Regions from separate parts of the Bacillus sp. 1A genome, predicted to be linked through region 2. Evidence: riboswitches for the same ligand, from Rfam matches in the RefSeq annotation. Region 2 holds a riboswitch; each other region holds the start of a gene.
The links. Region 2 has a riboswitch for S-adenosylmethionine ahead of ACUN0F_RS31860 (methionine ABC transporter ATP-binding protein). Riboswitches for the same ligand answer to the same signal wherever they lie in the genome.
Positions count from the first base shown of each region.

Region 1: it holds a riboswitch for S-adenosylmethionine, as region 2 does, so the genes downstream of both, ACUN0F_RS02130 (ABC transporter permease) here and ACUN0F_RS31860 (methionine ABC transporter ATP-binding protein) in region 2, are expected to answer to the same signal.
Region 3: it holds a riboswitch for S-adenosylmethionine, as region 2 does, so the genes downstream of both, ACUN0F_RS26365 (Na+/H+ antiporter NhaC family protein) here and ACUN0F_RS31860 (methionine ABC transporter ATP-binding protein) in region 2, are expected to answer to the same signal.

Region 1 is NZ_JBQYLZ010000001.1:402,128-406,451, reverse strand. It holds gene ACUN0F_RS02145 (multidrug effflux MFS transporter) at 1-883, shown strand, start outside; gene ACUN0F_RS02140 (hypothetical protein) at 1,133-1,636, shown strand; gene ACUN0F_RS02135 (DUF3951 domain-containing protein) at 1,655-1,789, opposite strand; SAM riboswitch class I at 2,198-2,303, shown strand; gene ACUN0F_RS02130 (ABC transporter permease) at 2,440-3,357, shown strand; gene ACUN0F_RS02125 (ABC transporter permease) at 3,374-4,324, shown strand, end outside.
Region 2 is NZ_JBQYLZ010000001.1:6,230,403-6,234,726, forward strand. It holds gene ACUN0F_RS31855 (methionine ABC transporter permease) at 1-307, opposite strand, end outside; gene ACUN0F_RS31860 (methionine ABC transporter ATP-binding protein) at 297-1,316, opposite strand; SAM riboswitch class I at 1,440-1,546, opposite strand; gene ACUN0F_RS31865 (cysteine hydrolase family protein) at 1,789-2,352, shown strand; gene ACUN0F_RS31870 (hypothetical protein) at 2,585-2,734, opposite strand; gene pruA (L-glutamate gamma-semialdehyde dehydrogenase) at 2,924-4,324, opposite strand, start outside.
Region 3 is NZ_JBQYLZ010000001.1:5,159,062-5,163,385, reverse strand. It holds gene gltP (glutamate/aspartate:proton symporter GltP) at 1-1,026, shown strand, start outside; gene ACUN0F_RS26370 (DUF402 domain-containing protein) at 1,093-1,611, shown strand; SAM riboswitch class I at 1,732-1,837, shown strand; gene ACUN0F_RS26365 (Na+/H+ antiporter NhaC family protein) at 1,932-3,248, shown strand; gene ACUN0F_RS26360 (lmo0954 family membrane protein) at 3,479-3,835, shown strand; gene ACUN0F_RS26355 (PspA/IM30 family protein) at 3,892-4,324, shown strand, end outside.

The DNA.
Region 1 (4,324 bases), 5.8 Mb from region 2:
GATTGTTATATCACGTGCAATGGTACGTGACATGTATTCAGGTTCTGAAATGACGAAGTTTTTCTCACTGCTCATGTTAGTAAACGGAGCAGCGCCTATTTTGGCACCGATTATTGGGGGACAATTACTACAGTTCACGACATGGCGCGGTGTCTTCATCGTTCTCGGAGCAATTAGTGTATTCATGTTAATATCAGCTACTTTCGTATTACGTGAAACATTACCTCCTGAAGAAAGAGAAACAGGTGGTTTGTCAGGGACATTGGCGACGTACGGAAAACTGTTAAAAGATCGTTTGTTTATGGGATATGCATTATCACAAGGGCTAGTAACGGCGGCGATGTTTGCTTACATTTCGGGCTCACCATTTGTGTTGCAGAACATATACGGAGCATCACCACAGCAATTTAGCTTATTCTTTGCGATTAACGGTATCGGTATTATTATTGCTAGTCAGGTCACGGGCCGTTTAGCAGGGAAAGTGAATGAGAAAACGTTATTCGTTTCCGGTATTATTATTGCAGCCGTTGGTGGTTTATCTTTACTACTGACAATTGTACTAGGAATAGGTTTAATTGGTGTTTTATGTTCGTTATTCCTTGTTGTATCAAGTGTCGGGGTTGTATCAACAACTGGTTTCTCATTAGCGATGAGAAACCAGAAACAAGCTGCAGGAACAGCGTCGGCCTTATTAGGGTTATTACAGTTCATTTCAGGAGCACTTGTTGCACCATTAGTAGGTATTGGCGGAAGCAATACCGCATTACCGATGGGGGTTGTGATAGCTCTTTGTGAAATTGGTGCTGTATTATGTTATCTATTTATGGCCAGAAGAAGTGAAAAGCAGTTTGAACTGCAACAAAGACAAAATTTAGAAGCTTAAATTATAAAAAAGAGCTGATTCAAATATTTTTGAATCAGCTCTTTTTTCATTTCTTTGAAATAACTCATACAGCTTTGTAAGGTGATGCAAAAGTTATTTGCATAAAGTGACGATACTGTGACAAAAATGTAGGCATGTATATTAAGGTAGCGTCTGAAGTGTAAAAAGTAGGATGTTCTCGGTATAATAATAAGTGGAGATAAAAGAAACTATAATGAGTAGTAGCTGTAGATAAAAGGAGAAGAAGAGATGAAGAAGGTTTTGGGTATTGCTGTAATGGGAAGTATGATCCTTCTAGCAGGATGTAATGGAAATAAAGATACGAAAGAACCGAAAGAAAAGGTAGAGCAATCTACTGAGCAAACAGAAGAGATGAAAGAATACCGTGCGGTACATGAAAAATACGATATGAAAATGAATAAAGAAATTAATAAAGCACTACAGTTATTTGAAGTGGCAAAAGAAAAGGGCGGTAAGGAAATAACGAATGTTACATATAAAGAAGATGTACAAAAGGTAACGACTAGCATGTTAGAAGATATTGATAATATACGTAAAGAAATTCGTGTTCCAAAGTCGAAAGAGCAAGAACATGAGGTATACGCTGGTTTCTTGAATGAATCGGAACAAGCAATGAAAAAATTACAGAAGTTAGCTAAAGAAGAAGACTCATCATTGATTCGTGATATAGAAATTAACTTTGCAACAGCATCAACATACTATAAACGTTTTCAAGCAGAAACGAAAAAATAACCTTGCGTACGCGCAAGGTTATTTTTTCTTCTTACCATCTCCGTCTTGATCCTCGGATACTAATACATTCTGTTCCTCGTGAAATGCAGAGATTGTTTGTCCGGTAATATTATCGAATGGAGTATAAAAAGAAGTGATACGTTTCTTTTTAATAAAGAGTTTATCCCGCTATTTGCCGGGCAGTAAGACCCCACCTCAAAGTTCAGTGAAAGCAAAGAAGTTAGGTAGGGGATCAACTGCCCGTAAAAGCCCGATTGGTTCAACTAATAATCAGTGGGGGATGAACAAAACCCCCACTGATTAAAGTTTCACTTTATAGAAGCCGATGATGACAAGTACAAGTATAACGATTGTTAAGGGTAACTCTATAGTAGCAAGAAGTAAGGGATCTATCTTATCACTTCTTTAATATTATTTCTTTTTATTATAAGAGAAAACTGTAATTTGGATAAAAGAAGTAAAAACTGATTTTTCTAAATATATCCAATTTGATTGACTTTTCATTTTTTCAGAATTATAATTCAAAATATACAATTTGAACCAAATAATAATATAGCAATTTACTTATCCAGAGAGGTAGAGGGACTGGCCCTATGACACCTCAGCAGCGGGTTCTGTAACAGGAACACCGTGCTAATTCCAGCAAGCAAGTCTTGAAAGATAAGTGATGGGCCTTCGTTTATTAAGCCTTGATCTTATTTTTTAAGATCAAGGCTTTTTGTGTTTTAAGAAGAGGAAAGGGAGTAATGGGAAAAATACGTTAATAAAACAAAGTAAATACATTTGTTTAGGGGGTTATTGAAGTGTATGTTATTAAAAAACTATCGGTTATGGTGTTCACGCTATGGGTCATTACGACAGTAACATTTTTGATTATGCATATCATTCCAGGGGATCCGTTTTCATCAGATGCGAAAATCTTTCCTGAAGAAGTGATACAAAACATGAGAGCGAAGTATCACCTTGATGAACCGTTATGGAATCAATATGTTGCTTATTTAGATGGCGTAGTTCATTTTGATTTTGGTGAATCTGTTCAATCGACAGGTCAAGGTGTATCAGAAATTATAACGACAGGATTTGGTCCATCAGCGATTATTGGTTTACAAGCACTTGTTATTTCATTGTTAGTCGGAATTGCAGCAGGTACATTTGCAGCCCTATATCATGGGAAAGTAATTGATTATAGTGTGAGCTTACTTGCGATTCTCGGTATTTCTATTCCAAGTTTTATTTTAGCACCACTATTTATACAAGTATTTGCTATACAATTTGAACTTTTACCAGTAGCGTCTTGGGGCACATTTGAACATACGGTATTACCGTCATTCGCATTAGCATTAGGGCCAATCGCGGTTATTACAAGATTTGTTCGCTCTAATATGATTGAAGTTTTGCAGAGTGATTATATTAAGCTAGCGAGAGCGAAAGGCATACCAATTAAGAAAATCATTATAAGACATGCTCTTCGAAATGCGATTGTTCCAGTACTTACATTTGTTGGACCGTTAATGGCTGGACTTTTAACAGGGACTTTCGTTATTGAAAAAATATTTTCCATTCCTGGTCTAGGAAAATATTTTGTAGATAGTATTTTTAACCGGGATTATCCGGTCATTATGGGAACAACGATTTTCTATAGTGCATTATTAATTTCTTGTATTTTCATTACAGATATTATTCACCGTATTGTTGATCCGCGTATTCGTTCTATTATGTAAGGAGGGGGGCATTTAAATGGGAGCTTATGAAATCAATAAACAGTTATTAACGAATGAGGAGAAAAAAGAATTAACGATAAATAAAGATCAGCAAACGATTAGTCGAAAGAAGGAAGTGTTTCGCAAGTTTATATCAAACCCTATAGCAGTTTTAGGGGCAGTGACGTTATTACTAATTATTATTTTCTCACTGGTTGGCGAAAGTTTAACGGCATTTACTGCGAGTGAACAAGTAAAAGAAGCAACAAACTTACCACCTAGTAGTGAGCATTGGTTCGGAACAGATGATTTAGGAAGGGACATATGGGCGCGCACCTGGGCTGGAGGGAAAATTTCACTAACAGTTGGATTAGTGGCAGCGGCTCTTGATATAGGAATAGGTGTACTAATCGGGGGCTTTAGTGGATATGTGAGAGGACGCAGTCGCCTTGGAACGTTAATTGATGAGTGGATTGTACGAGGGATTGAAGTGTTATACGGTATCCCATATTTATTAATTGTTATTTTATTATTAATCGCTATGAAACCAGGGCTTTTTACAATTATTATTGCCCTTGCATTAACAGGATGGATTGGTATGGCACGTCTCGTTAGGGCACAAGTCTTATCTTTAAAGCAAAGAGAATTTGTTATTGCAGCAGAGCGATTAGGTACATCGCATATGAAGATTATATATGGGCATTTAATTCCGAACTTAACAGGTATTATTATCGTAAATTTATCATTTACAATTCCAGCAGCTATTTTCTCAGAATCATTTTTAAGCTTTATCGGACTTGGGGTACAATCACCAGCGGCAAGCTGGGGCACGATGACGAACGATGCACTTGGGACGTTACTAAGCGGAGAATGGTGGCAACTTTTCTTCCCATCGCTGATGATTGCTCTCATCATGTTCGCATTTAATGCAATTGGTGATGGTTTGCAAGATGCAATTGATCCAAAAATCGTCAAACGGAATCGAAAG
Region 2 (4,324 bases):
CAACTAACGTCATTGGAAAGATTGCTGCTGCTGTTCCAATCGTCGTTCCGATAACACTTCTTGTTAGTGGACTTAAAGCTACTAAGAAGATGATGAATGGAACCGGACGAATTGTATTAATAATGATATTAAGAATAGAAAAGACCCATTTATTTTCTAAAAAGTTTCCTTTCCTCGTTACATACAATAGTAAACCTAGAGGTATACCGAGAATTGTAGCAAATATAAGGGTTACGATTACCATTAAGAGGGTATCCCCCGTCGCATCTACTATGCGGGGCCAAAATATACTCCAATCAACTCGCATGAGCTTCTACCTCCTTCAGCTGCACTTGCAGTCTTAGATGTTGTAATGCTTTTTGAATTTCTTTCTGCTCACCTTGTAGTTCTACAAGTAGATTTCCAAATAGCACATTTTGAAGTTCAATAATATTTCCATACAGTACGTTTACATCGACGTTATAGTTTTTCGCGATATATGATAGTACCGGCTGCCCTGTCTCTTCCCCAGTAAATGTTAAGCGATAAATCTGTCCACCATTTTGAATTTTCCCTAGAACACTTTCCGGTAAATGATCATTAATAATGGAGCGTACAAAGTTTTGAGTTGTCTTTGTTTTTGGTTGTGTGAAAACATCAAACAGTTTTCCTTCTTCAATAACCTTTCCCTTCTCCATTACAGCTACACGGTGACAAATTTCTTTCACAACATGCATTTCATGTGTAATAAGAAGAATTGTTACATTGTATTCTCGATTTACTTTCTTTAATAAGTTCAAAATTTCTGTCGTTGTTTCTGGATCTAAAGCTGATGTTGCCTCATCACATATAAGAATGTCTGGCGATGTTGCAAGTGCTCTTGCAATGCCAACACGCTGCTTTTGTCCGCCTGATAGTTGCTCTGGATAATAGTTTGCTTTATCTTCTAATCCTACAAACTTTAGCAGTTCATTTACTCTTTCTTTCATCTCATTTTTTGGTACTTTCGCTAACCTTAATGGATAAGCAATATTCCCAAACACTGTTCTTGAATTAAATAAATTAAAACTTTGAAAAATCATCCCGATTCTTTGTCTTAGCTTCCGTAATTCTTTCGTCGATAGTGATGTAATATCTTTATCATCTATTGAAATCGTTCCCGCCGTTGGTCTCTCTAACATATTTACTAGGCGTAATAACGTACTCTTTCCAGCGCCACTAAAACCGATAATGCCAAAAATTTCGCCCTTCTCAACTGATAATGTTACATCCTCCACCGCATGAACAGATTGCCCACCTGATTCATATACTTTACTTACGTTGTTAAAAGAAATCATTTTTTCCCCTCCTATATGCTGTAAAAACTTGAAGTAGAGCTTTCGAGGTAAAATAAAAAGTGCTCTCCTTCTTATCAACCATAAAGATAAGAAGGAGAGCACTTATATGTACTCGGTCACATCTTCTCATCTTCCAAGCCTTTTATAAGGCTTGCTGGAGTTAGCACGGTATTAAAAAACCCGTTGCTGAGGTATCGTAGGGCCAGTCCCTCCACCTCTCTGGATAAGAATGTATCGATTTAATTGTCGTTTAATTAATTCTCATTATAGAACTCAGAATAATAGGAGTCAATACATTTTTTAGAAAAATATTAATTATTTCTCTATTAAAATTTTCAAATAAAAAATCACAATATAATATTGCTTTTTAAAGTTATGTAAAATTCTTCTCCTTCATATTTTTTTAAAAGGAGAATCACCTCTATAAATTGAATACCATTATTTGAATATGAAACCGGAGGAAGATAAATATATGAAAACAGCTCTTTTACTCGTTGATATTCAAAATGATTATTTTCAACACGGAAAGATGGAATTGCGTAATCCAGTAGAAGCAAGCAAATATGCTCGTCAGCTGCTACAACTCTTTAGAACGAAAAACGAACCTATTTTTCATATCCAACATGTAGCAATAAAAGATGACGCTACTTTTTTCCTACCCAATACAGAAGGTGTACATATTCATGAAAGCGTACGTCCACTTAGAGAAGAAACCGTTATACTCAAACATTATCCAAATAGTTTTCGCGAAACTGATCTTCTAGAACAATTACAACGTTTAGACATTGAGCACGTCGTCATATGCGGGATGATGACTCATATGTGTATTGATGCTACCGTAAGGGCTGCTTTTGATTTCGGCTTTCCATGTACCGTTATACATGATGCTTGTGCTACAAAAGATCTTTCTTTTAAGAATGCTACTATACCAGCCGTTTATATTCATAACACAATTTTGGCTAGTTTAAATGGAGTATATGCAACTGTAATGAGTACAGAGGAGTTTGTGGCTACAAAAAAACACTCCCTTCAGTGAGCAAAACCGAAAAGAGTGTTTCTTGTCAAACCATAGATTTTCTTTCAAATTGTATTATACAGGAAATCCTTAAAATGAATACTAAAAAATATGACTAATAAGTCAACTTTTCTCGTTGTTTTGTTTCTATTTACATGTTTATCCCGATATGAATAGGATTTAGCTAGTTCTAATTACCAAATGGTAATATACGGTAATTAGAACTAGTTTCTCCTATCAAAAACGTAACATATTATTTATCTGTTTGTTTTTGCTTCTTTTTCAAATACTCCGCACGCAATTTTTCAATTTGCTGCTTTTTATCAAATTTGGCAGGCGTCTGTTTTTCATGAAACTTTGCCACAGATACCTGACTTTTGTAATCCAATTGATATTTTCCCACTTTGTTCACCTACTTTTCTTGTCTCTAAAGAGAATCTATTCAACAAATATAATACACCTTATTTACTGAAGTAAACCTTATTACTTTATTAGTTTTTCTACTTATATCCATCTTAATCCACATATAGAAATTTTTTCAAAAAAAAAAAAAGAGATCTTCGCAGACTGCGAAGATCTCTTCTACTATTTCTTATAAAGTTTCAGAAGTAGTTTTTGCTTGCATGTGAAGCGCTAAGTAGTCAGGGCCACCAGCTTTAGAGTCTGTACCAGACATGTTAAAGCCACCGAATGGTTGGTAACCTACGATTGCACCAGTACATCCACGGTTGAAGTATAAGTTACCCACGTGGAATTCTTCACGTGCTTTTTCAATATGGTCACGGTTGTTAGTAACAACAGCACCTGTTAAACCGTATTCTGTATTGTTTGCAATTGCAAGTGCATGATCAAAGTCTTTTGCCTTACAGAATGCTACTACTGGTCCGAAGATTTCTTCTTTCATTAAGCGAGCATCTTCTGCAACGTCAGCAACGATTGTTGGTTGGATGAACCAGCCTTTAGAATCGTCTCCTTCGCCACCTGTTAAGATTCTACCTTCTTCTTTACCAATTGCAACATAGCTCATCACTTTATCGAATGCAGCTTGGTCATTAACAGGACCCATGTTTGTACCTAAAACAGCTGGATTAGCAACTGTTAATTCTTTCGTTAATTCAACAGCACGATTTAATACGTGATCGTATACATCTTCATGGATTACTGCACGAGAACATGCAGAACATTTTTGTCCTGAGAATCCGAATGCTGATGCTACGATAGATTTAGCTGCTAATTCAAGATCTGCTTCTTTATCAACAACGATTGTATCTTTACCACCCATTTCAGCGATAACGCGTTTTAACCAAATTTGACCTGGGTTTACTTTCGCTGCACGCTCATAAATACGGATACCTACATCACGAGATCCAGTGAAGCTCACGAAACGTGTACGAGGGTGATCTACTAAGTAGTCACCAACTTCAGAACCATTACCTGGAACGAAGTTTACTACGCCAGCTGGTAAGCCAGCTTCTTCTAATACTTCCATGAATTTCGCTGCTACTACAGGAGTTGTACTAGCTGGTTTTAGTAATACTGTGTTACCAGAAACTAAAGCAGCTGTTGTCATACCTGCCATAATTGCGAATGGGAAGTTCCAAGGAGAAATGATAACACCTACTCCTAATGGAATGTAAGAGAAACGATTATATTCAATTGGACGGCTTTCTACTGGAATTCCGTTTTTTAATTTTAACATTTGACGACCATAATATTCCATAAAGTCGATTGCTTCTGCTGTATCAGCATCTGCCTCATTCCACGGTTTACCTGCTTCTTTTACAAGAATAGCAGAGAATTCATGCTTTCTGCGACGAACGATTGCTGCAGCACGGAATAAAATGTCTGCACGCATTTCTGGCTTTGATTTTCTCCAAGTTTGGAATGTTTCATCCGCTACTTGCATTGCTTTTTCAGCTAACTCACGGCTTGCTTTTGAAACGCGACCAACAAGTTCCTCTTTATTTGCAGGGTTTACAGAAACAATTTTGTC
Region 3 (4,324 bases), 1.1 Mb from region 2:
ATTATTACAACAATTGCAATTGTTGTTGGTCTACTGGTAGCGAATATTTTCCAACCAGGAAAAGGCGTGAATATGGATCAATTAACAAAGACTGATATTTCTAAATATGCAGAAACAACAGCTCAAGTACAAAGTCATTCGTTTGCAGATACATTTGTGAATATCGTTCCAACGAATATTATGAAATCATTGGTTGAGGGCGATATGCTTGCGATTATCTTCTTCTCTGTACTATTTGGTTTAGGAGTTGCGGCGATTGGTGAAAGAGGAAGACCGGTTCTTCAATTTTTCCAAGGTGTAGCAGATGCGATGTTTTACGTGACTAACCAAGTTATGAAATTTGCACCGTTTGGTGTATTCGCATTAATTGGTGTAACAGTTTCGACGTTTGGTTTATCTTCATTAATTCCATTAGGGAAATTAGTCATAGTTGTATATGGTGCGATGATTTTCTTCGTTGTAGTCATACTAGGACTTACAGCGAAAATATTTGGAATTAACATTTTCCAATTCTTTAAAATTTTAAAAGACGAACTGATCTTAGCATACTCTACAGCAAGTTCAGAAACAGTTTTACCGAAAATCATGGAGAAAATGGAGAAGTTCGGTTGTCCGAAGGCAATTACATCTTTCGTTATTCCGACAGGTTATTCATTTAACTTAGATGGATCAACTTTATATCAAGCAATTGCAGCTATTTTCTTAGCGCAAATGTACGGTATTGATTTATCCATTACACAACAAATTACATTATTACTAGTATTAATGGTTACATCAAAAGGTATTGCGGGTGTACCGGGCGTATCATTCGTTGTATTATTAGCGACACTTGGTACAGTAGGTATTCCAGCTGAAGGTTTAGCCTTTATCGCTGGTATTGACCGTATTTTAGATATGGCTCGTACAGCAGTTAACGTTGTAGGTAACTCTTTAGCAGCTGTAGTTATGTCTAAGTGGGAAGGTCAGTATGACGCTGAAAAAGGACAAGCCTACTTGAAAGAAATTTCTAATAAGCAAGCAGCTTAATTATAATTTGAACAAGCTCTCACATAATATGTGGGGGCTTTTCTATATAGAAGGGAAGCGGACGTAATGAAACGTAAATATGGTGACGGTTCTTCGTGGAAGCGACTAATAGAGAAGGATTATACGGTTAAGCAAGTAGAAGAAGGAATGCTAGGAATATTAGAAATAAAAAAGGTAAGAGAACCTAGTTGTAAAGAATATGATGGTAAACAACTTTGTATTGCAGGGAATCAATATACGTGGATTCAATATTTCATAGACGGGAAAAACTTTGCGATTACAGCTATGTTAGATGATCAGAAAAAATTAGTGCAATATTATATCGATGTGGCGAAAGAATATAAAATTGACGACCGTGGTTTACCGTATTTTGATGATTTATATTTAGATGTAGTGTTATTACCGAACGGTAAAATGTATATATTGGATGAAGATGAGCTAGAGGATGCTTATAAAAGTGGCGATGTTACAAAAGAAGAGTATAAGTTAGCTTGGTACACTACGAAATGGATAATAGATGCAATGAAAAATAGCGAATTTTATTGGATTTCAATATTGGAAGAAGAAATCAAAAAGTTAAAATGATTGTTGTATTCAAATTTTTGTATAATTACCAAAAAAATCTATACAAAAAATAATTGACTTTTGTTTTGTAAGCGAGTAAAGTTAGGGAAGAAATTATTATTAAAAAATAAATATGAAACCTTCTTATAAAGAGAGGCGGAGGGACTGGCCCTACGATGCCTCGGCAGCGGACTCGATTTCAGAGTGCTGTGCCAAATCCAGCAAGCATGTGCTTGAAAGATGAGAAGAGCGTTCCTTATAGATGTATAAGACCTCTTCTCATTGGAAGAGGTCTTTTGTTATTCATTAGAAAAAGGTTGAAACTAGGGAGAGATGGTACTTTGAAAGAAACGAGAGGAAATGGTTTGGCTTTATTACCACTTGGGATATTTTTGGCGCTATTTATTGGTTCTGGAATTATTACAGGTGATTTCTATAAATTGCCGATACTTGTAGCAATTTCAATTGCTGTAGGAGTCGCTTTAGCAATGAATCGTAAAGAAAGTTTTAATGTAAAAGTAGAACGATTCGCTAAAGGTGCAGGGAACCCGGATATTATGATTATGGTTTTAATTTTTGTACTGGCAGGAGCGTTTTCTGAAACGGCAAAAGGGATGGGCGGCGTTGATTCTACAGTTAACTTAGCGTTATCCATTTTACCGCAAGGATTTATCGTAGCTGGAATTTTTGTTATAGGGGCATTTATTTCATTAGCAATGGGAACTTCAATGGGAACAATTGCTGCATTAGCACCAATTGCTGTAGGTATTAGTGGGCAAACTGATATCTCCATTGCACTTACGATGGCTACCGTTGTTGGCGGAGCGATGTTTGGTGATAATTTATCATTTATTTCAGATACAACAATCGCAGCTGTACGCTCACAAGGAACAGAAATGAAAGATAAGTTTAAAACGAACTTTTTAATTGTATTACCAGCGGCTATTATTACAATTGTACTATTAGTAATCATTACTTTAGGGAGCGATACGCAGATTAAAGCGCATAGCTTTGACTGGATAAAGATTTTACCGTATGCAGGAGTACTTATTACAGCATTGCTTGGCTGGAATGTACTTATTGTGTTAACTGGTGGAACTGTACTATCCGGCGTTATAGGTCTTTTAGATGGAAGTTACACGTTAGAGAGTTTCTTTAAAAGTGTAACGACTGGAATGGGCGGTATGATGGAGTTAGTATTACTTGCTATTTTAATTGGTGGTATGGTCGAACTGATTCAATATAATGGTGGTATTCAATATTTAATGAATATTTTAACTCGTAACATTCGTTCGAAAAAAGGAGCAGAGTTCGGTATCGCTGGTTTAGTAGGTATGACGAATATGTGTACAGCGAATAATACGATTTCTATTATTTTTACAGGTCCACTTGCGAAAAACATTGCAGATCAATATGAAATTGATCCTCGTAAATCAGCGAGTGTATTAGATCTTTTCTCATGTTGTGTGCAAGGGTTAATTCCATACGGTGCGCAAATGTTAACGGCAGCAGGATTTGCGGCGTTATCTCCGATTGAATTGTTACCATATGCGTTTTATCCGATCTTAGTTGGAGTATGTGGAATTATTTCTATATTAATTGGTTTCCCGAGGTTTTCTAAAGTAGCGGGAAAGAAAGAGTATCATAAAACAGCATAATTTAAAATGAAGTTTATGAATAGTAACCAAAGCCGTATAGAGAATGTTCTCTGTACGGCTTTTTATGTGCGATAAAAGAGTGAATCATCCTATCCCTACCGCATATTTTTACAAAAGGCTGAATGCAACTCAGTCTTAAGTCTGAGTCGAAAACGGTTCTTAAGCTCGTTATGGAAAAGTGAAAAAATAGTTAAGATAAGAGTATCAAATCGAAGGGAGGCAAGCACAAGATGAAACAATTTCTAGCGTTTATCGCGGCTGGTATTTTAGCTTTAATTGCTCTTGGCAGTCTTGCTGGTATTATAGGATTCGCAATTGGAGCAGGAGTTGTGTACTGGAGCTATAAATCATTTGTGCGAGCACAATCATTTTTTGGAAAGTTAGCTTGGGGTATTGTTGGTTTGATCGGCTTGTCCATCGCCCTTTCTCATTCCCCAGCATTAATCGGTATCGCAGCATTAGTAGTTTTATACTACGGATACCGTGAGTGGAAAAAAGAAAAAAATGTAGTTGTTGATTCTGCACCAGAAAGTTCTAAACCATATAGCAACTTTGAAGATGAGTGGAACAAGTTAATGAAAAACTAATAAAAAATTAATAAAAACCAAATTAAATTGATAAAGTAGAAGAGAGGAAGATTATAATGAAACAATCTTTATTCGGACGTGTACGCGAGGCAATTTTAGCAGATTTTCATAATGTGTTAGATGAGAAAGAAAGAAAAAATCCAATCGCGATGTTAAACCAATATTTACGCGATAGTGAGCGTGAAATAACAAAAATTGAGAAGTTAATTGAGCGCCACAAAACATTAAAATCTAATTTCGCTCGTGAGCTTGAGCAAGCACGTTATTTCGTTAATAAAAGATCAAAGCAAGCGATCGTCGCTCAAGAAGCAGGCGAATTACAACTACATGAGCGTGCGTTAGAAGAAGTAGCGTATTATGAAGGGCAAGTAACTCGATTAGAAGAAATGTATGCAGGTGTTGTAGATCAAATTGATGAGTTAGAGCGTCGTCTTGCTGAGATGAAAAATAAATTAAAAGAAATGCACGCAAAACGTATGGAATTAATGG